3 regions of the Janthinobacterium sp. SUN176 genome follow, and region 1 is predicted to be linked to each of the others. Evidence: predicted binding sites of a transcription regulator. Region 1 holds the regulator's gene; each other region holds the start of a gene.
The links. Region 1 encodes HrcA, which represses chaperone genes, less so after heat shock. Its sites were predicted from a motif close to TTAGCACTCNNNNNNNNNGAGTGCTAA; they were not measured.

Region 1 (5,445 bases):
GTCGAACAGGCCGGTGGGCTTGTCGGCCAGGAAACGCGCGGCGCGCAGGGCACCGTGGGCATAGGTGACGCGGCTGCTCGACTTGTGGCTGATCTCGATGCGCTCGCCGATGCCGGCAAACAACACCGTATGGTCGCCCACGATATCGCCGCCGCGGATGGTGGCAAAGCCGATGGTCGACGGGTCGCGTTCGCCCGTCACGCCTTCGCGGCCGTACACGGCGCATTCCTTCAAGTCGCGTCCCAAGGCACCGGCCACCACTTCACCCATTTGCAGGGCCGTGCCCGATGGCGCATCGACCTTGAAGCGGTGATGGGCTTCGATAATTTCAATGTCGTAGCCTTCGGACAAGCTTTTCGCGGCCAGTTCCAGCAATTTCATGGTGACATTCACGCCCACGCTCATGTTCGGCGCGAACATGATGGCCGTCTTTTCGGCGGCGGCGGCAATGGCGGCCTTGCCAGCGTCGTCGAAACCGGTGGTGCCGATGATCATCTTGATGCCGTGCTCGGCGCAATACGCCAGGTGCTGCAAAGTGCCTTCCGGACGCGTGAAATCGATCAGGAAGTCGGCGTTCGCCAGGCCCTTCGCCAGGTCGGACTGCGTCAGCACGCCGGCCGGCTTGCCGAGGAAGGCGGCCGCATCCTGTCCGATCGATGGCGAACCGGCACGGTCGAGCGCGCCGGCCAGCACGGCGTCGGGCGCATTGCTGACCGCTTCGATCAGGATATGGCCCATGCGGCCGCTGGCGCCAGCGATGGCAATTTTCAGTTCAGTCATTTTATTCTCTTACAGCAACTTATTTGGTGGGTTCGGCAGCAGGTGCAGGTGCAGGTGCAGGCTCGGCGGCAGGTGCAGGCGTCACTTCCGGCTTGCTCACAGGAATGGCAGGGGCGGCATCGGCCGGCACGGGCACGGCGCTCGGCGCCACGGGCGACGGCACGGCGGCGGCTGGCGCGTCGGCCTTGGCGACCTTGGCGAACGGCGACGGGCCGGCGATACGGTCGATGTATTCTTTCTCCGTCGGCAAGTTACCGCCTTCGAAACGTTCAACCTTGCCATCCTTGCCGAAGTACACGACCACGCGGCTGCTGGTGGTTTCGCCACTGCCCCGTGCCAGGCGGAATGGATAATCCCAGCGGTCGGCATGGAAGATATCGGTCAGCAGCGAGGTGCCGAGGACGAAACGCACCTGATCGCGCGTCATGCCCACTTTCAACTGGGCCAGCATCTCTTCAGAGACAAAGTTGCCTTGTTGAATGTCAGGACGGTAGGGCGAGAAAAACCACATGAATTTCTGCAGCGGCGTAATGGTGGTCGTTTGTGCGCCCTGTTCGGGAACCAGTTCCTTGCCTTCTTTTTGAGCAGCTGCCGGCTTTTCGCCCAGGATGCCACGGTTGGCGCAGCCGGACATGGCCAGCGCGACACAGACCATGCCTGCCAAGACTGGTGCTCGAAATGGAATACGGTGCCAGAGAGATGGCAATACAGCCGGTGTTACGCGCATAAATGACCTCAATTGGATGAACAAAACGCCAGGAGTGACCGGCCCGCCAAAAAAAAGCATATTTTGGCACTCCCCGACAAAACGCTATATGATAAAGCACCTGACCCACATACGAGCAACAAACATGAGTAACAATCCTAGTGATCTCAAGGCAAGCGGCCTGAAAGCCACCCTGCCACGGCTGAAGATACTCGATATCTTCCAGAGTAGCCCGGTACGCCACCTGACCGCGGAAGACGTCTACAAGATTCTGCTGGCCGACAATATGGATGTCGGTTTGGCAACTGTCTACCGCGTCCTCACGCAATTCGAACAGGCCGGCTTGCTCAATCGCAACCATTTTGAAACCGGCAAGGCGATTTTCGAGCTCAACGAAGGTTCCCACCACGACCATCTGGTGTGCCTCGACTGTGGCCGGGTCGAAGAATTCTTCGACGAAGACATCGAAGTGCGCCAGCAAAAAGTGGCCGAAGAGCGCGGCTTCAAGATCGCCGAACACGCTTTGGCCATCTACGGCAACTGCATCAAGACGGCTTGCCCGCACAAAACAGCCTGACCCAAGCCGGCCGTTTCCGCAAGGGAACGGCCGGCGCGCCAGGCAGTACGATCAATGATGGCTCAGTGCGCTTGACAGCAGCTTGGCCGTGATATCGACGATCGGGATGACGCGCTCGTAAGCCATGCGCGTCGGCCCGATCACTCCCAACGTTCCCACGATCTTGCCGTTGACTTCATACGGCGCCGTCACCACGCTCATCTCATCCATCGGCACCAGGTTCGATTCGCCGCCGATAAAAATCTGTACGCCCGTCGCCTTGCTCGACACGTCGAGCAACTGCATCAAGCCCGTTTTTTGCTCGAACATGTCGAACATCTGGCGCAGCGAATGCATGTTCGACGACAGATCGCTCACGCTGAGCAAGTTGCGCTCGCCGGAAATCACCATGTCATCGCTATGGTCCGCCATCGCTTCGCTGCCCGCTTCCACGGCCGCCTGCATCAAACTGCCCATATCGTCGCGCAACTGGCGCAATTCGCCCTGCAGGCGCACGCGCACGGCATCGAAGGACAGGCCGCCATAATTCTGGTTGATGTAATTGGCCGATTGCACCAGTTGCGCCGGCGTATAGTCGGCCTCCGTCAGCAATAAACGGTTCTGCACGTCGCCGCCGGGCGCAACGATGACGAGCAGGATGCGTTTTTCCGACAGGCGCAGGAATTCGATTTGCTGGAACACGGATTCGCGGCGCGGACTGAGCACGACGCCGGCAAATTGCGACAGCGACGACAGCATCTGCGCCGCGTTGGCGATGGTTTTTTGCGGTTGCGGCGTCTGCAGGCGCATGCGCGATTCCACCAGGTGCTCGTCCAGGTGCCGCACGGTCAGCAAGGTGTCGACAAAGATGCGGTAGCCGCGCGGCGTGGGGATGCGTCCGGCCGAGGTGTGCGGACTGGACACATAACCGAGCTCTTCCAGGTCGGCCATGATGTTGCGGATCGTGGCCGGCGACAGGTCCAGGCCGGAAATTTTCGACAAGGCGCGCGAACCGACCGGCAGGCCGTCGGCGATATATCGCTCGACCAGGGCTTTCAGCAGTGTTTGGGCACGTGTATCGAGTTGCATGGTGTTTTATTTAGGCAAGTATTTTGTTAAGCAAGCGGCAACGAAAGCGGCCGAACGTGCGTCAACAGCGCCTATTATGCACGTTCGCCCGGCCTGCGGCGATCAATCTTCCAGTTGCCCTTGCAACCACAGCAACAATTCATCAAAGTTGGCGCAGATGGCGTCGGGCTGCACGCCGGCGGCCAGGTGCGCATCGCTGCCCTTGCGGTTCATCCAGACGGCGCGCATGCCCGCCCCCTGCGCTCCCGTCACGTCGAAATACAGGTCGTCGCCCACATACACGGCTTCATGGGGCGCGACGTCCAGCGCGGCGCAAGCTGCCAGGAAGATGCTGGCGTCGGGCTTGGCCACGCCAAAATCGCTGGCGGCGATCGATACCTTGAAATGCTGCGCCAGGCCGATAATGTCAAGGTCCGCATTGCCATTCGAGATCGAACCGACCAGCATGCGCTGGCGCATCCAGGCCAGGCCCGGCAAGACGTCGTCATAGGGCTGGACGCGGTTGCGCGCGGCCAGGAATTGCAGGATAGCGCCGTCGACCAGGGCGGGATCCTCGCCGGCAGCCTCGAAGGCGGCCAGCAAGCCCGCGCGGCGCAACTCGATCAGGTTGCCATGGAAATGCGGTTGTTCCTTGAGCATGGCCAGGCGGTGCTGGCGCAGCACCTCGATGGAAAACTGCCGCGCCACCTTGGGCGCATGCGTGGCCAGCCAGTCGTGCAGCAGGGTTTCCGCGGCGGCGATCACGGGCGCGATGGGCCACAAGGTATCGTCGAGGTCGAACAGGATGGCCTTGGGCGGCACGGCGGGTTTTACGGGGGCAAGGGACATGGGACTCACAATGGGATGCTGCGTCACGCTGCGCAGGATGCGTCTATTGTCGCACCGATCGACGCCGCCGGCATGGCTGCGCCCCCGTGAAATGGGGCCGGGCCAGCGCTTCCCGGCGAAAAATTGTTACAGGGTGATACAAGGCAAGGTCATCCAGCTTGCCAGATAGACTAAAATAGGCGCCATTCCAATGCGGCGCCAGCGTCCGCGTTGCGCTACCCAACTTAATTCGTTTTGGAGAATGTATGAAAAATTTGTACCTGCGCTCGATGCTGGCGGCGGCTTGCGCCGTCACCCTGGCAGCCTGCGGCGGCAGCGGCGGCAACCTGTATCTGCAAGTCTCAGTCAGCGGCCTGGCCAAGGATGGCCTGATTCTCCTGAATGACGGGGAACGCTTGCCGGTTCCTGTGGGCCAGGGCACCGTCGTCTTCACCAAGCTGGTCAAGAACGATGACCGCTACAATATTACCATCGCGGAACAGCCCAAGGGCGCCGTTTGCACCATCGCCAATGGCGCCGGCAAGGCATCGAGCTATTCCGTGAACACGGCCTTGGTGAGCTGCACAACCAACAGCTACCCGCTGAATGGCACGATCACAGGCCTGACCGCCGATGGCTTGCGCCTGGTGATGGGCCCCAAAGGCATCACCCTGTCGGCTGGCGCCACCGCCTACACATTCACTTCGGTAGCTGACGGCGCCCCGTACGGTATTTCCATACTGACTCAGCCAACGGGCCTGACGTGCCGCTTCCAGGGTTCAAAGAGTACCGACGCCAGCGATACGGTCGGCACGATGGGCTCTGCCGCCACGACCGCGGCCACACTTGACTGCACGCCGCAGTAATCCTTGCGATCCGTCACCTATTTTTTGGAGAAATACATGAAGTTATCCTGCTTGCGCCCACTCGCCGCGCTGCTGCTGACCCTGGGACTGGCCGCTTGCGGCGGCAAGGCCTCGTATGAGGTCGGCGGAACGATCTTTGGCTTGACCAATGAAGGGCTGATCCTGGCAAATGGCAGCGACACCCTCCCGGTTCCTGCGGGCAAAACGTCGTTCACTTTTATCAAGCGCATCGACTATGGCACCGACTACAACATCACCTTCAACAAACAACCGGCCCACATGACTTGCAGCATCAGCGGCGGTTCCGGCTCGGCTGGTCATTACATCAATATCAGCGCCGCTGTTACTTGCTTGCAAAACAAATATACCGTGGGCGGCACGATTTCCGGCCTGACCGTGGATGGCCTGGTGCTGATTAACGGTAGTACAATAACAACGGTGGCCAAGGACACCACGACGTTTACCATGGCCGGCCCAGTCGACTATGGCGACACCTATGCCGTCAGCGTCTCCGTTCAGCCGAAGGGTCTGCAGTGCGACCTGGCCCCAGGTACCGAAAAAGGCACCATGGGCGAAGGGAATGTAACGGCGGTGAAGATAGCCTGCAAACCCGTCTGAGTTGCGGCAACGGTAGCCGCCAG
Region 2 (5,445 bases), on a different contig from region 1:
GAATTGAAGAAAATCAAGCGCGTGATCGGCAAGGGCATGGATGGCGCGCCGCATGAAACCCTGCTTGTGATCGACGGTAACACGGGCCAGAATGCCCTCACGCAAGTGAAGGCCTTCGACGATGCCCTGCAGCTGAGCGGCCTGGTGATTACCAAGCTGGACGGTACCGCCAAGGGCGGCGTGCTGGCGGCGATCGCCCGCGTGCGTCCCGTGCCCGTGTATTTCATCGGCATCGGTGAGAAAATTGAAGACTTGCAGCCTTTCGTGGCTGCCGAATTTGTCGAAGCGCTGCTAGGATAAGCCTATACATGATTGAATTTCAGCACGTCTCCAAGCAATACTCCGCCGACGCCGTGGCGCTCAGCGACATTTCCCTCAATATTGCCAAAGGCGAGCTGGTGTTTTTAGCGGGCCCGTCCGGCGCCGGCAAATCCACCTTGCTGAAAATGATCGCCGCCATGGAACGCCCCACGTCGGGCAAGCTGATCGTCAATGGCCAGGACATGGCGAAGATCAAGCCGGCCGGCGTGCCCTTCCTGCGCCGCAACATGGGCCTGATCTTCCAGCAGCAAAAATTGCTCAACGACCGCTCCATCCTGGCCAACGTCATGCTGCCGCTGCTCGTCGTCGGCGCCCACAAGACGGCCGCCGAACAGCGCGCGCGCGCCGCGCTCGATAAAGTCGGCTTGCTGGACCGCGCCATGGCGCGTCCCCTGTCGCTGTCGGGCGGCGAGCAGCAGCGCGTGTCGATCGCGCGCGCCATCGTCAACCGGCCGCAGATCATCCTGGCCGACGAACCGACGGCCAACCTGGACCGCGCCAGCGCCAACAAGGTGCTCGACGCCCTGAAAGCGTTCCACTCCGTAGGCGTGACTTGTCTCATTTCCAGCCATGACGAACAGATGCTCGACGCCGCCGCCCGCGTGATCCACCTGAAAAACGGCCAGCTGGTGGCCATCGACAAGGCCACGCAGGCGCCCGTGTTCGCGCCGCCCGATCCCGATTTCGCCCCCGGCGCCGGAGATGACGCGGGAGAACAGGCATGAGAGGCTGGTTCCGTCAACATCGCTTCGCCCTCGGTTCGGCGCTGATCCACTTGCGCAAGTCGCCGGGCGGCTTCTTATTGAACGTGCTCGTCGTCGCCATCGCCCTGTCGCTGCCGTTCGCCGGCTTGACCATGCTCGACAATGTCCGTCCCATGTCGGAACAGATGTCGGTCGACCCGGAAATCAGCGTCTTCCTGAAGATCGACACGCCGCGCGAGCAAGCCGTGGGCCTGGCCGGCGCCATGCGCAAGATTGTCGGCGAGCAAAAGGCGAAGATCGTCTTCATCCCGCGCGAACAGGCGCTGGATTCGCTGAAAAACAAGAACGGCCTGGCCGACGTGCTGAGCACCCTGGGCGACAATCCCCTGCCCGACAGCTATGTGCTGAAACTCGACGCCTTCAGCAGCGCCAGCGAAGCGCAGGATGTCGATGCGGTGGCGGAACAGCTGCGCCACTTGCCCGGCGTAGAGTCGGCGCAAGTCGATTCGGCCTGGGTCAAGCGCCTGGCGGCCCTGCTGGGCGTGCTGCGCCTGGTGCTGCTGCTGCTGGCCATTACCCTGGGCGTGGCCGTGATCGCCGTCGTCTTCAACACCATCCGCCTGCAAGTGATGCAGCAGCGCGATGAAATCAGCATCTCGAAATTGATCGGCGCGACGGACACCTTCATCCACCGTCCCTTCTATTATACGGGCGCGCTGCTGGGCTTGTGCGCCGGTGCGCTGGCGCTGGGCGCCGTGGCGCTGGCCTTGCAGCCGCTGAACACGGCGATTGCTGAGTTTGCCCGCCTGTATGCGTCCGAATTCCAGCTGGTGCCGCTGGCGCCGCTGCCGATGGCCGGCTTGCTGGCCGTCAGCGCCGGCCTGGGCCTGATTGGCGCCTTCCTGTGCGTGCAGCGCCACCTGGCGCGCCTGAACTGATCTTCTTTCCCATGGCGGCGCCTCCGGTACCGCCATGCGCCCTCCCCATACTGCTGTTATCTTGATATTAAGCAAGTATTCTTAAGGTTCGCTTCAGCCAGAGGCCGTAGACTGGCTACGTTGTCGTGAAGCGGCCTGCAGTGCTGTTCAGATCGCTATTCAGACATATTTATCAGGCATTCATTCGCCATAGCATTTAGGCTATCAGATCGATTAAATGTGCTGATTGGCACTCTCAAGCAGAGAGTGCTAATATAGGGACATACCAACAGCAGAACCGCCATGGACGCCAGATCAAGATGGTGCCGCGATCTGCAAAGTGCAAGACCGAATACGCAAAAACGACGATACAAGCTGCCACGTCGCGTGACGTGGCCAACTGGAACAAAGCAAGACTACGAGGGAGAAAACATGACTATGATGTCCGCAACGTCCGCATTGGTTCCGACCAAAAGTAATGCGCTGGGCCTCGGGTTCACTGGCAATCTGGGCAATATCGACGCCTATATTTCGGCCGTGAACCGCCTGCCCATGTTGACCCACGACGAAGAAATTTCGCTGGCGACACGCCTGCGCGAAAAAAATGACCTGGCCGCCGCGCAAGAACTGGTGCTGTCGCACCTGCGCCTGGTAGTCTCGATTGCCCGCGGCTATCTGGGCTATGGCTTGCCGCACGCCGACCTGATTCAGGAAGGCAATATCGGCTTGATGAAAGCCGTGAAACGTTTCGATCCGGACCAGGGCGTGCGCCTGGTGTCGTACGCCATGCACTGGGTGAAAGCCGAGATGCATGAGTACATCCTGAAAAACTGGCGCCTGGTCAAGGTCGCGACGACGAAGGCGCAGCGCAAGCTGTTCTTCAACCTGCGCAGCCACAAGACGGGCCTGGACGCGATGACGCCGAAGCAGATCGATGCGCTGGCCAAGCTGCTCGACGTGAAACGCGAAGAAGTGATCGAGATGGAAACGCGTTTGAGCGGCCGCGACATTGCTCTGGAATCGCCGACCGACGATGAAGACGACAAGTTTTCGCCGATCGCCTACCTGTCGTCGGAGCAAAGCGAGCCGACCAAGGTGCTGGAAGCGGAACAAGTGACGCGCCTGCAATCGGAAGGCCTGGAAACGGCCCTGTCCAAGCTGGACGCCCGTTCGCGCCGCATCATCGAAGCGCGCTGGCTGGCCAACGACGACGGTTCCGGCGCCACCCTGCACGCGCTGGCGGAAGAGTTCGGCGTATCGGCCGAGCGCATCCGCCAGATCGAAGTGGCGGCGCTGAAAAAAATGAAGGGCGCGCTGGCGGCCTACGTGTAATCGCCAGCAATGCCGCAATGTAAAAGGCGCCGCAAGGCGCCTTTTAGTTTTACAACTTGATGTTTATCAACAGATAAACATGGCAGCCAGTTAAGCTGCAGCCAGGCCCTTGCTGATCAATTCAGCAACGACTTCATTCAGATCCGCGCCGCGCTCCTTGGCCAGGGTCTGCAATTGCAACACCAGATCGCTGTTCAGCTTGACGGCGAATGGCACCAGGCCCAGGGCCTGGTCGCGCTTGCGCTGTTCGCGGCGGTCGACGACCACCGCTTCCTTACCGAATGCACCGGCGCCGGGAACATTCATCTTTCCCATCAGTTTCTTGGCATCGCTTTTGGCCAGGTCGGTTTTTTTCATGGTTGTTTCCTGATTTTCAAAACAGCCATTCTACGCAGTAATCGGCGCGCCGCGTGGCTCGCGCCTCAATTCATCGGCAGCACGCCAATAGTGCGCCGGAAAAATATCATTTTGTTACTATCATTTTATCCCACGCGTGAACAAGCACGCCGGGGACGCTCCACCTGAAAGGAAAAACATGTCTACTCTGAACCGCTCTTATCGCACCGTGCTGCTTCCCCTGTTCTTCGCCTGCCTGGCCATGCTGGCGGGCTGCGGCGCGGCCGGCAGCGCCGGCGACGCGGAAAACACGCCGCGCAGCGTCACCCACGTGCTTTCGCCGGGCGAACAGGTGGCCATCACGGCCACCGATACCCTGAAACTCGAACGCGTCAACGACAGCCGCTGCCGCAAGGGCGCCGTGTGCGTGTGGAAAGGCTACGTCAGCTACAGTTTCAGCCTGCTCAACAGCGCGGGCGCGACCGACATCGTCCTATCCGATTCCATGCCCGGCGCCGCCAGTTCCGTCACCGTCAACCACCTGACGTTCACCCTGCTCGACGTCGACCCGGCCACGCCGCCGGCCCTGAATGCGGCCGAGCCCACCTACCGGGTCAAGGTGAAAATCACGCAGGGCGCGCTGCCCCGCTAAAGGCTAGGCATCGTGGCGCCGCTGGCTGTCTTCGGGCGCCTGCTGCCGCTCCAGCAAGCCGTAATCGCGCACGACAGCGGCGATGCGCAGCCGGTAATCGTCGAACACGCCGTGCCGGCCGGCCGATTGCGCCGCGCGGTGCGCTTCCAGCTGCCGCCACTGCGCCAGCGCCGCCTCATCGCGAAAGAACGATAGCGACAGCAGTTTTCCTGGCTCGCTCAGGCTGCTGAAGCGCTCGATGGAAATGAAACCGTCCACTTCATCGAGCAGGGGCCGCAGGGACGCTGCCAGGTCCAGGTACTGCTGGCGTCCTGCGGCGCTGGGCCACACCTCGAAAATCACGGCGATCATGCGTTTTCTCCTTGCGCAAACACGGGGATGCGCGCGTTCAGCGACGGCAGATAACGCCACGCCAGTGGCAAGCCTTCCAAAGCCCCGGCCCACGCCTGCAGACAGGCCGTGGCGATGGCGAGCGCGATGGCCTGGCCCGGACAAACGTGGCGGCCATGACCAAAACCCGACTCCGCCTGGCCGGCGCTGGCCAGCACGACGAGAATCATCTGCCCGGCCGGCACGCGCACGCCATTGCACTCCGTATCTTCCGCCGTGTAGCGGCGCGTGTTGTGGATGGCGGGATCGCGCAGGCTGACTTCGCGCAGCATGGCTGGCCACAGCTCGGGCGCGGCGCGCAGTTGCGGCAGCAAATCCCGCTGCGTGCGCAAGGCCACGATGGTATTGCCCAGCAAGCCGGCCGTGGCGTCGCACGTCTGCGACAGCAAGCCCACGAGGTTGGCCAGCACACCGCCCGACGCTTGCCAACCCAAGGCATCCGCCTCGGCCACGATGGCGGCCAGCATGCTGCCGGGCTTCACGTCGCCCTCGCGCAGCAGACGGCCAAAACTTTGCAGCAAGGCCTCGGCCGCCACTTGCGCACCGGCCAGTTGCTCGGCATTGCTCAGCGGCGACAGGCAGGCGACAAAAGCGCGCGTCCAGGCGGCCAGCGCCGGCCATTGCGCTGGCGCAAAGCCCAGCAAGTCCGCCATGGCGAACAGGGGCAGCTCGAACAGTGCATCGTTCAGCTGGGCGGCGCTGCCGGGCACCCGGTCGCCGGCAAGGTGCAGCGCCCGCCACTGCAAGCGCGCCATATCCACCTGGCCCAGCGCGCGCGCCAGCACCTGTTTTG
Region 3 (5,445 bases), 770 kb from region 1:
AAGCCGCTACATGCAAAGCGAACTGGCCTTGCGCGCGGCGCATGACAAGCTGGAAAAGCTGTCGCTGACGGATGGCTTGACGGGCATCGCCAACCGGCGCTGCTTCGACCAGACCTTGCAGCTGGAGTGGCAGCGGGCCGCGCGCAACCAGCAAGCGCTGGCGCTGCTGATCATCGATATCGATTTCTTCAAAAGTCTCAACGATACCTTCGGCCACCCGTATGGCGACGCCTGCCTGGTGCGGATCGCGGCGGCCCTGCATTCCGCGCTGCCGCGCGCCAGCGACCTGGCGGCCCGCTTCGGCGGCGAAGAGTTTGCCGCCATCCTGCCCGCCACCGATGGCGCGGGCGCCCTGGCGGTGGCGCAGAAGATGCAGGAAGCGATCGCCGCGGCCGCCATCGCCCACGCGCCGTCGCGCGGCGGCCTGGTCACGGCCAGCATCGGCCTGGCCTTGAGTGACGCAGGACAAACGCCGGAAGCATTGCTGGCCGCCGCCGACCAGGCCCTGTACCGGGCCAAGCAGAATGGCCGCAACCGGGTCGAAGGCTAGCCTGTCAGCTTGCCGGTAATGACTTTCCATTGCGCCGGCGTCACGGGCGTGATCGACAGCCGGCTGCCCTTCTTCAGCAGCAGCATGTCTTCCAGCTCCGGCATCTGGCGCATCTCGGACAGGGGCAGCAGCGCCGTCTTCTTCAGGCCGCGCACGTCGACGCTGATCCAGCGCGGCTGTTCCGGCGTCGCCTTGGCATCGAAATATTTGCCGCCCGCTTCAAACTGGCTGTGATCGGGATACGCGCCGCTGGCCACTTCGGCCACGCCCGCCACGCCCGGCTGCGGGCAGCTGGAATGGTAGAACAGCACGCCATCGCCCGGCTGCATGCCATCGCGCATGAAGTTGCGCGCCTGGTAGTTGCGCACGCCAAACCACGGCATGGTGTGCTGCGGCGCGGCCATCAGGTCGTCGATGCTCACTTCATCGGGTTCGGATTTCATCAGCCAGTATTGTTTCATGTTCACTCCCTATCAAAAGCAACAGGCGTAAAAAAACGGCTGAGCATGATGCTGCAACCGTTTTCTTGGTACTGCAAATTGGGCCCCGCCTGTGCCGCTATGCCGGCATCCCGAACCAAACGGTTCAAGGTGGTCACGTTAGTTCAATTTCGGGTTCGTCGAACGAGCGACGCTCACTCCCATCAAACAAAATTCGCAACCGATGCGCATAAATGGTTCAAGGAATATATGGCAATCGCGAACACCGCAGGGTAGACCCAAGTTTACTCCTTTGATCGCGCATCGCAAAGACAAATCGTCGCGTACGCGCTTAAAAAAGGTTTTCCTGGGGCGTCAGAGCACTATCCAATACCGTGTGCATGGCCGAGATTTTCTGCTTCACTTCCAGTATCGTCAATTCCGACAGCGGACCTTGCGGCGACTTCACGGACAGGAATTCCGCGGCCACGCCCAGGGCGGCCAGCACGGCGATGCGGTCGTTGCCCTTGACCTTGCCCGCGTCGCGGATGGCTTTCATTTTGCTATCGAGATAGATCGCCGCTTCGCGCAGCGCGCGCTCTTCGCCGTCGCGGCACACCATGCTGTAGGACTGGCCCATGATATTGACATCGACACGCGGCATTACGCTTCCTTCTCGTTCTCGGCAATATAGGCGCCCGCTTCCGAAGCGGCTTGCTCCAGGCCAGCTTGCACCAGTTCGGGAATTTTTTCCAGCAACGCTTCCACCCGCTCCTGCGCCTCGCGCATGCGTTGCACGTACAGGGCGTTGTCGGCGGCCAGCGCGGCATTGTCCTTGCGCAATTGCGCGTTTTCACGGCGCAGCGCATGGGTCATTTCGGCCAGCAGGCCTATTTTGTCGGATAATTCGTTGAATTCGGAAATCATCCCGCCACTATAGGGCGGACGCTCCATGGGCGTCAATCGAATCACGCCGCTGTCACACATATTTACATCAATGCAGGGCAGTTGGCGGACAATACACGCTTTTTCCGGCGCTTTTCGCCATCTGCACGCATCCGCCAGCGCCGCGATGGCGGCGTTTTACTCGTCGACGTAATCGGGTTCGATATCGAGTCCGCCATAGCGGTTTTCGCAAGAGCGGCGCGTCAGCGTCTGTTGCCCACCCTTTCCGTCAAGCACCATCGTCAAGTCGCGGCAAGTACTGCGGTAGCTGCCAGGTTTGGCGTCCGTTCCCGAGGGCGTCAGGCGCACTGCCAGCGGCACCGCATTGCCCAGGCCCTTGTTGCTCCACTGGCGCGTCTTGCCATCCTCTTCATCCTTCAAGGTGCGCACGGCAGCCGTCAGCAAGGCTTGTTTTTCCTTGGCATTCAGCTTGGCGATGGTCACGTCGGACAGGAATGGCGGATATACGACGGGCGCCGGATCCTTGCCCTGCACATCCCAGCGGCCGCTGTTTTGCGAACAGGTGCGGCGGCTCAGGTCCTGCGACTTGTCGCCTGCCGTAACGACGAATTTCAGGTCGCGACAGACGTGCGCCTTCAGGCTGTGCTCCGTCATGCCGGAGTTGCTGAAGTTATACGTGACTTTCACCAGCACGCCGCGGTCGCCGCCGTTATCCCACACATGGGCTTCCTGGTCGTCGTCGTCCTTGTTCAAGTCGTTGAACAAGTCATTGAGCAGCATGTCCTTTTCCAGCGGGGTCAAAGCCGCCACGGTGATTTCGTCGACGATGGTGGGCGTTTGTGCGGCGGCATTGCCCAGGCAGGCGAGGCCGATGACGGTAGCGCCCAGCAGGCGCAGGGCGGGGCGGGAAAGCGGGAATGGCATGGTGTTCTTTCTGGCGCGAGCGGCACTATGTGGCGATATTGATATGCAATTGCAATCATCTTATCAAATTTCATAGTCAAACTCTGTTTCCTGTGCGTACAGGAACACCCCCTCTCCGAACGACATGCTAGAGTCGCGCCTGTTGCTGACGCCCGGGAACGAGGCTTGTGCTGGCGCAAACCCTGTGTAGATGCAGGCTCTGCTCAGCATCTATCTATATGTTCCCCTTGAATAAGCCCCCTACCGTCCCTATAATTAGCACTCGTTAGTAGAGAGTGCTAACAAACTCTTTCGTAGCAATCCTCAGGACATGATGGTGCATGCCGGACAACAGCAGGGAACGCTACGCGGCGGGCGACGCCGCGATGCCACCACTGCCCAGCGCCGGCACGCACTCGATGACATGGGGTTTGCTTGACCGTTGCGGGCTGCTTTCAACGGCGGTCACTGAAAGCAGGCCTGGCGCTGCGCCAGGCATGTATTCATTTAGCAACACTTATCCATTGAACTTTAAGGAGTTTTGTATGAATCTGCGCCCATTAAACGATCGCGTCATCGTCAAACGCCTCGACCAGGAAACCAAAACTGCGTCCGGCCTCATCATTCCTGATGCAGCTGCTGAAAAACCGGATCAAGGCGAAGTCCTTGCCGTAGGCAATGGCAAGATTCTCGACGACGGCAAAGTCCGGCCTCTGGATGTCAAAGTGGGCGACCGCGTCCTGTTCGGCAAGTACGCCGGCCAAACCGTCAAAGTTGACGGCGATGAGCTGCTGGTCATGCGCGAAGAAGACATCATGGCGATCGTCGTCAAGTAATTGTTTCCACGTTGTAGACAGATACATCCCGAAACTCAGGAGAATTGAACATGGCAGCTAAAGAAGTAGTATTCGGCGACGCAGCGCGCGCCAAGATGGTCGAAGGCGTCAACATCCTCGCCAACGCAGTCAAAGTAACGCTGGGCCCGAAAGGCCGCAACGTGGTCCTGGAGCGCTCGTTCGGCGCCCCTACCGTCACCAAGGATGGTGTGTCGGTAGCGAAAGAAGTTGAACTCAAAGACAAGCTCATGAACATGGGCGCGCAAATGGTCAAGGAAGTTGCTTCCCGCACCAGCGACAACGCCGGCGACGGCACCACCACCGCGACCGTGCTGGCACAAGCCATCGTGCGCGAAGGCATGAAGTTCGTTGCCGCCGGCATGAACCCGATGGACCTGAAGCGCGGTATCGACAAAGCTGTTGCAGCCACCGTCGAAGAACTGGCGAAAATCGCCCGTCCTTGCACCACGACCAAGGAAATCGCCCAAGTTGGCGCGATCTCGGCGAACTCGGACTACTCGATCGGCGAGCGTATCGCTGAAGCGATGGAAAAAGTCGGCAAAGAAGGCGTCATCACCGTAGAAGACGGCAAGTCGCTGAACGACGAGCTGGACATCGTTGAAGGCATGCAGTTCGACCGCGGCTACCTGTCGCCATACTTCATCAACAACCCAGAGAAACAAGTTGCCGTACTGGACAGCCCATTCGTCCTGCTGTGCGACAAGAAAATCTCGAACATCCGTGACCTGCTGCCGGTACTGGAACAAGTCGCAAAAGCTGGCCGTCCACTGCTGATCATCGCGGAAGACATCGAAGGCGAAGCGCTGGCGACCCTGGTTGTGAACAACATCCGCGGCATCCTGAAAACTTGCGCAGTGAAAGCCCCTGGCTTCGGCGACCGCCGCAAAGCCATGCTGGAAGACATCGCTGTCCTGACCGGCGGCCAAGTGATCGCTGAAGAAGTCGGCCTGACCCTGGAAAAAGTGACCCTGGCCGAACTGGGCCAAGCGAAACGCATCGAAGTGGGCAAGGAAAACACCATCGTTATCGATGGCGCCGGCGAAGCTGCCTCGATCGAAGCACGCGTAAAACAAGTACGCGTACAGATCGAAGAAGCGACCTCGGACTACGACCGTGAAAAACTGCAAGAGCGCGTAGCCAAACTGGCTGGCGGCGTTGCCGTGATCAAGGTTGGCGCAGCCACCGAAGTCGAAATGAAAGAGAAAAAAGCCCGCGTTGAAGATGCACTGCACGCAACCCGCGCTGCCGTGGAAGAAGGCATCGTGCCAGGCGGCGGCGTAGCCCTGCTGCGCGCACGCGCCAACATCACGGTCAAGGGCGACAATCCTGATCAAGACGCTGGTATCAAGATCGTCCTGCGCGCAATGGAAGAGCCACTGCGCATGATCGTGCAAAACGCTGGCGAAGAAGCTTCGGTCGTCGTGGCAGCCGTACTGGCTGGCTCGGGCAACTACGGCTACAACGCTGCCAACGGCACGTATGGCGACATGGTTGAAATGGGCGTCCTGGACCCAGCCAAAGTGACCCGTTCGGCGCTGCAAAACGCCGCTTCGATCGCTTCGCTGATGCTGACGACCGACTGCATGGTCTGCGAAATCGCTGACGACAAAGCAGGCGGCGGCATGGGCGGCGGCATGGGTGGTATGGGCGGCATGGGCGGCATGGACGGCATGATGTAATGTCCGGCGGCCAGTCGCGCAGGCGACGGCGCGACTGGCCGCATACGCAGGGACAGGGCTGGCAGACCAAAAGCTGCCAGCGCCTCCCGGCGGCCCCGAAAGCCACCTTCTACGGAAGGTGGCTTTTTTTC

Region 2: a site for HrcA is predicted at 2,190-2,216, ahead of rpoH (RNA polymerase sigma factor RpoH). Genes of this name have one in related genera too.
Region 3: a site for HrcA is predicted at 3,055-3,081, ahead of groES (co-chaperone GroES). Genes of this name have one in related genera too.

What each region holds. Positions count from the first base shown of each region.
Region 1 covers NZ_JAPWIA010000001.1:4,143,622-4,149,066, forward strand. The annotation lists gene dapB (4-hydroxy-tetrahydrodipicolinate reductase) at 1-780, opposite strand, end outside; gene O3299_RS18720 (outer membrane protein assembly factor BamE) at 800-1,435, opposite strand; gene fur (ferric iron uptake transcriptional regulator) at 1,632-2,063, shown strand; gene hrcA (heat-inducible transcriptional repressor HrcA) at 2,115-3,131, opposite strand; gene O3299_RS18735 (HAD family hydrolase) at 3,234-3,959, opposite strand; gene O3299_RS18740 (hypothetical protein) at 4,205-4,804, shown strand; gene O3299_RS18745 (hypothetical protein) at 4,808-5,422, shown strand.
Region 2 covers NZ_JAPWIA010000006.1:65,081-70,525, forward strand. The annotation lists gene ftsY (signal recognition particle-docking protein FtsY) at 1-300, shown strand, start outside; gene O3299_RS25585 (cell division ATP-binding protein FtsE) at 309-1,046, shown strand; gene ftsX (permease-like cell division protein FtsX) at 1,043-1,963, shown strand; gene rpoH (RNA polymerase sigma factor RpoH) at 2,381-3,274, shown strand; gene O3299_RS25600 (hypothetical protein) at 3,365-3,631, opposite strand; gene O3299_RS25605 (hypothetical protein) at 3,810-4,262, shown strand; gene O3299_RS25610 (antibiotic biosynthesis monooxygenase) at 4,266-4,613, opposite strand; gene O3299_RS25615 (cytochrome P450) at 4,610-5,445, opposite strand, start outside.
Region 3 covers NZ_JAPWIA010000001.1:3,368,832-3,374,276, forward strand. The annotation lists gene O3299_RS15215 (GGDEF domain-containing protein) at 1-550, shown strand, start outside; gene O3299_RS15220 (EVE domain-containing protein) at 547-1,011, opposite strand; RNA gene ssrS (6S RNA) at 1,090-1,267, opposite strand; gene O3299_RS15230 (cell division protein ZapA) at 1,322-1,633, opposite strand; gene O3299_RS15235 (DUF904 domain-containing protein) at 1,633-1,923, opposite strand; gene O3299_RS15240 (hypothetical protein) at 2,053-2,799, opposite strand; gene groES (co-chaperone GroES) at 3,324-3,614, shown strand; gene groL (chaperonin GroEL) at 3,665-5,314, shown strand.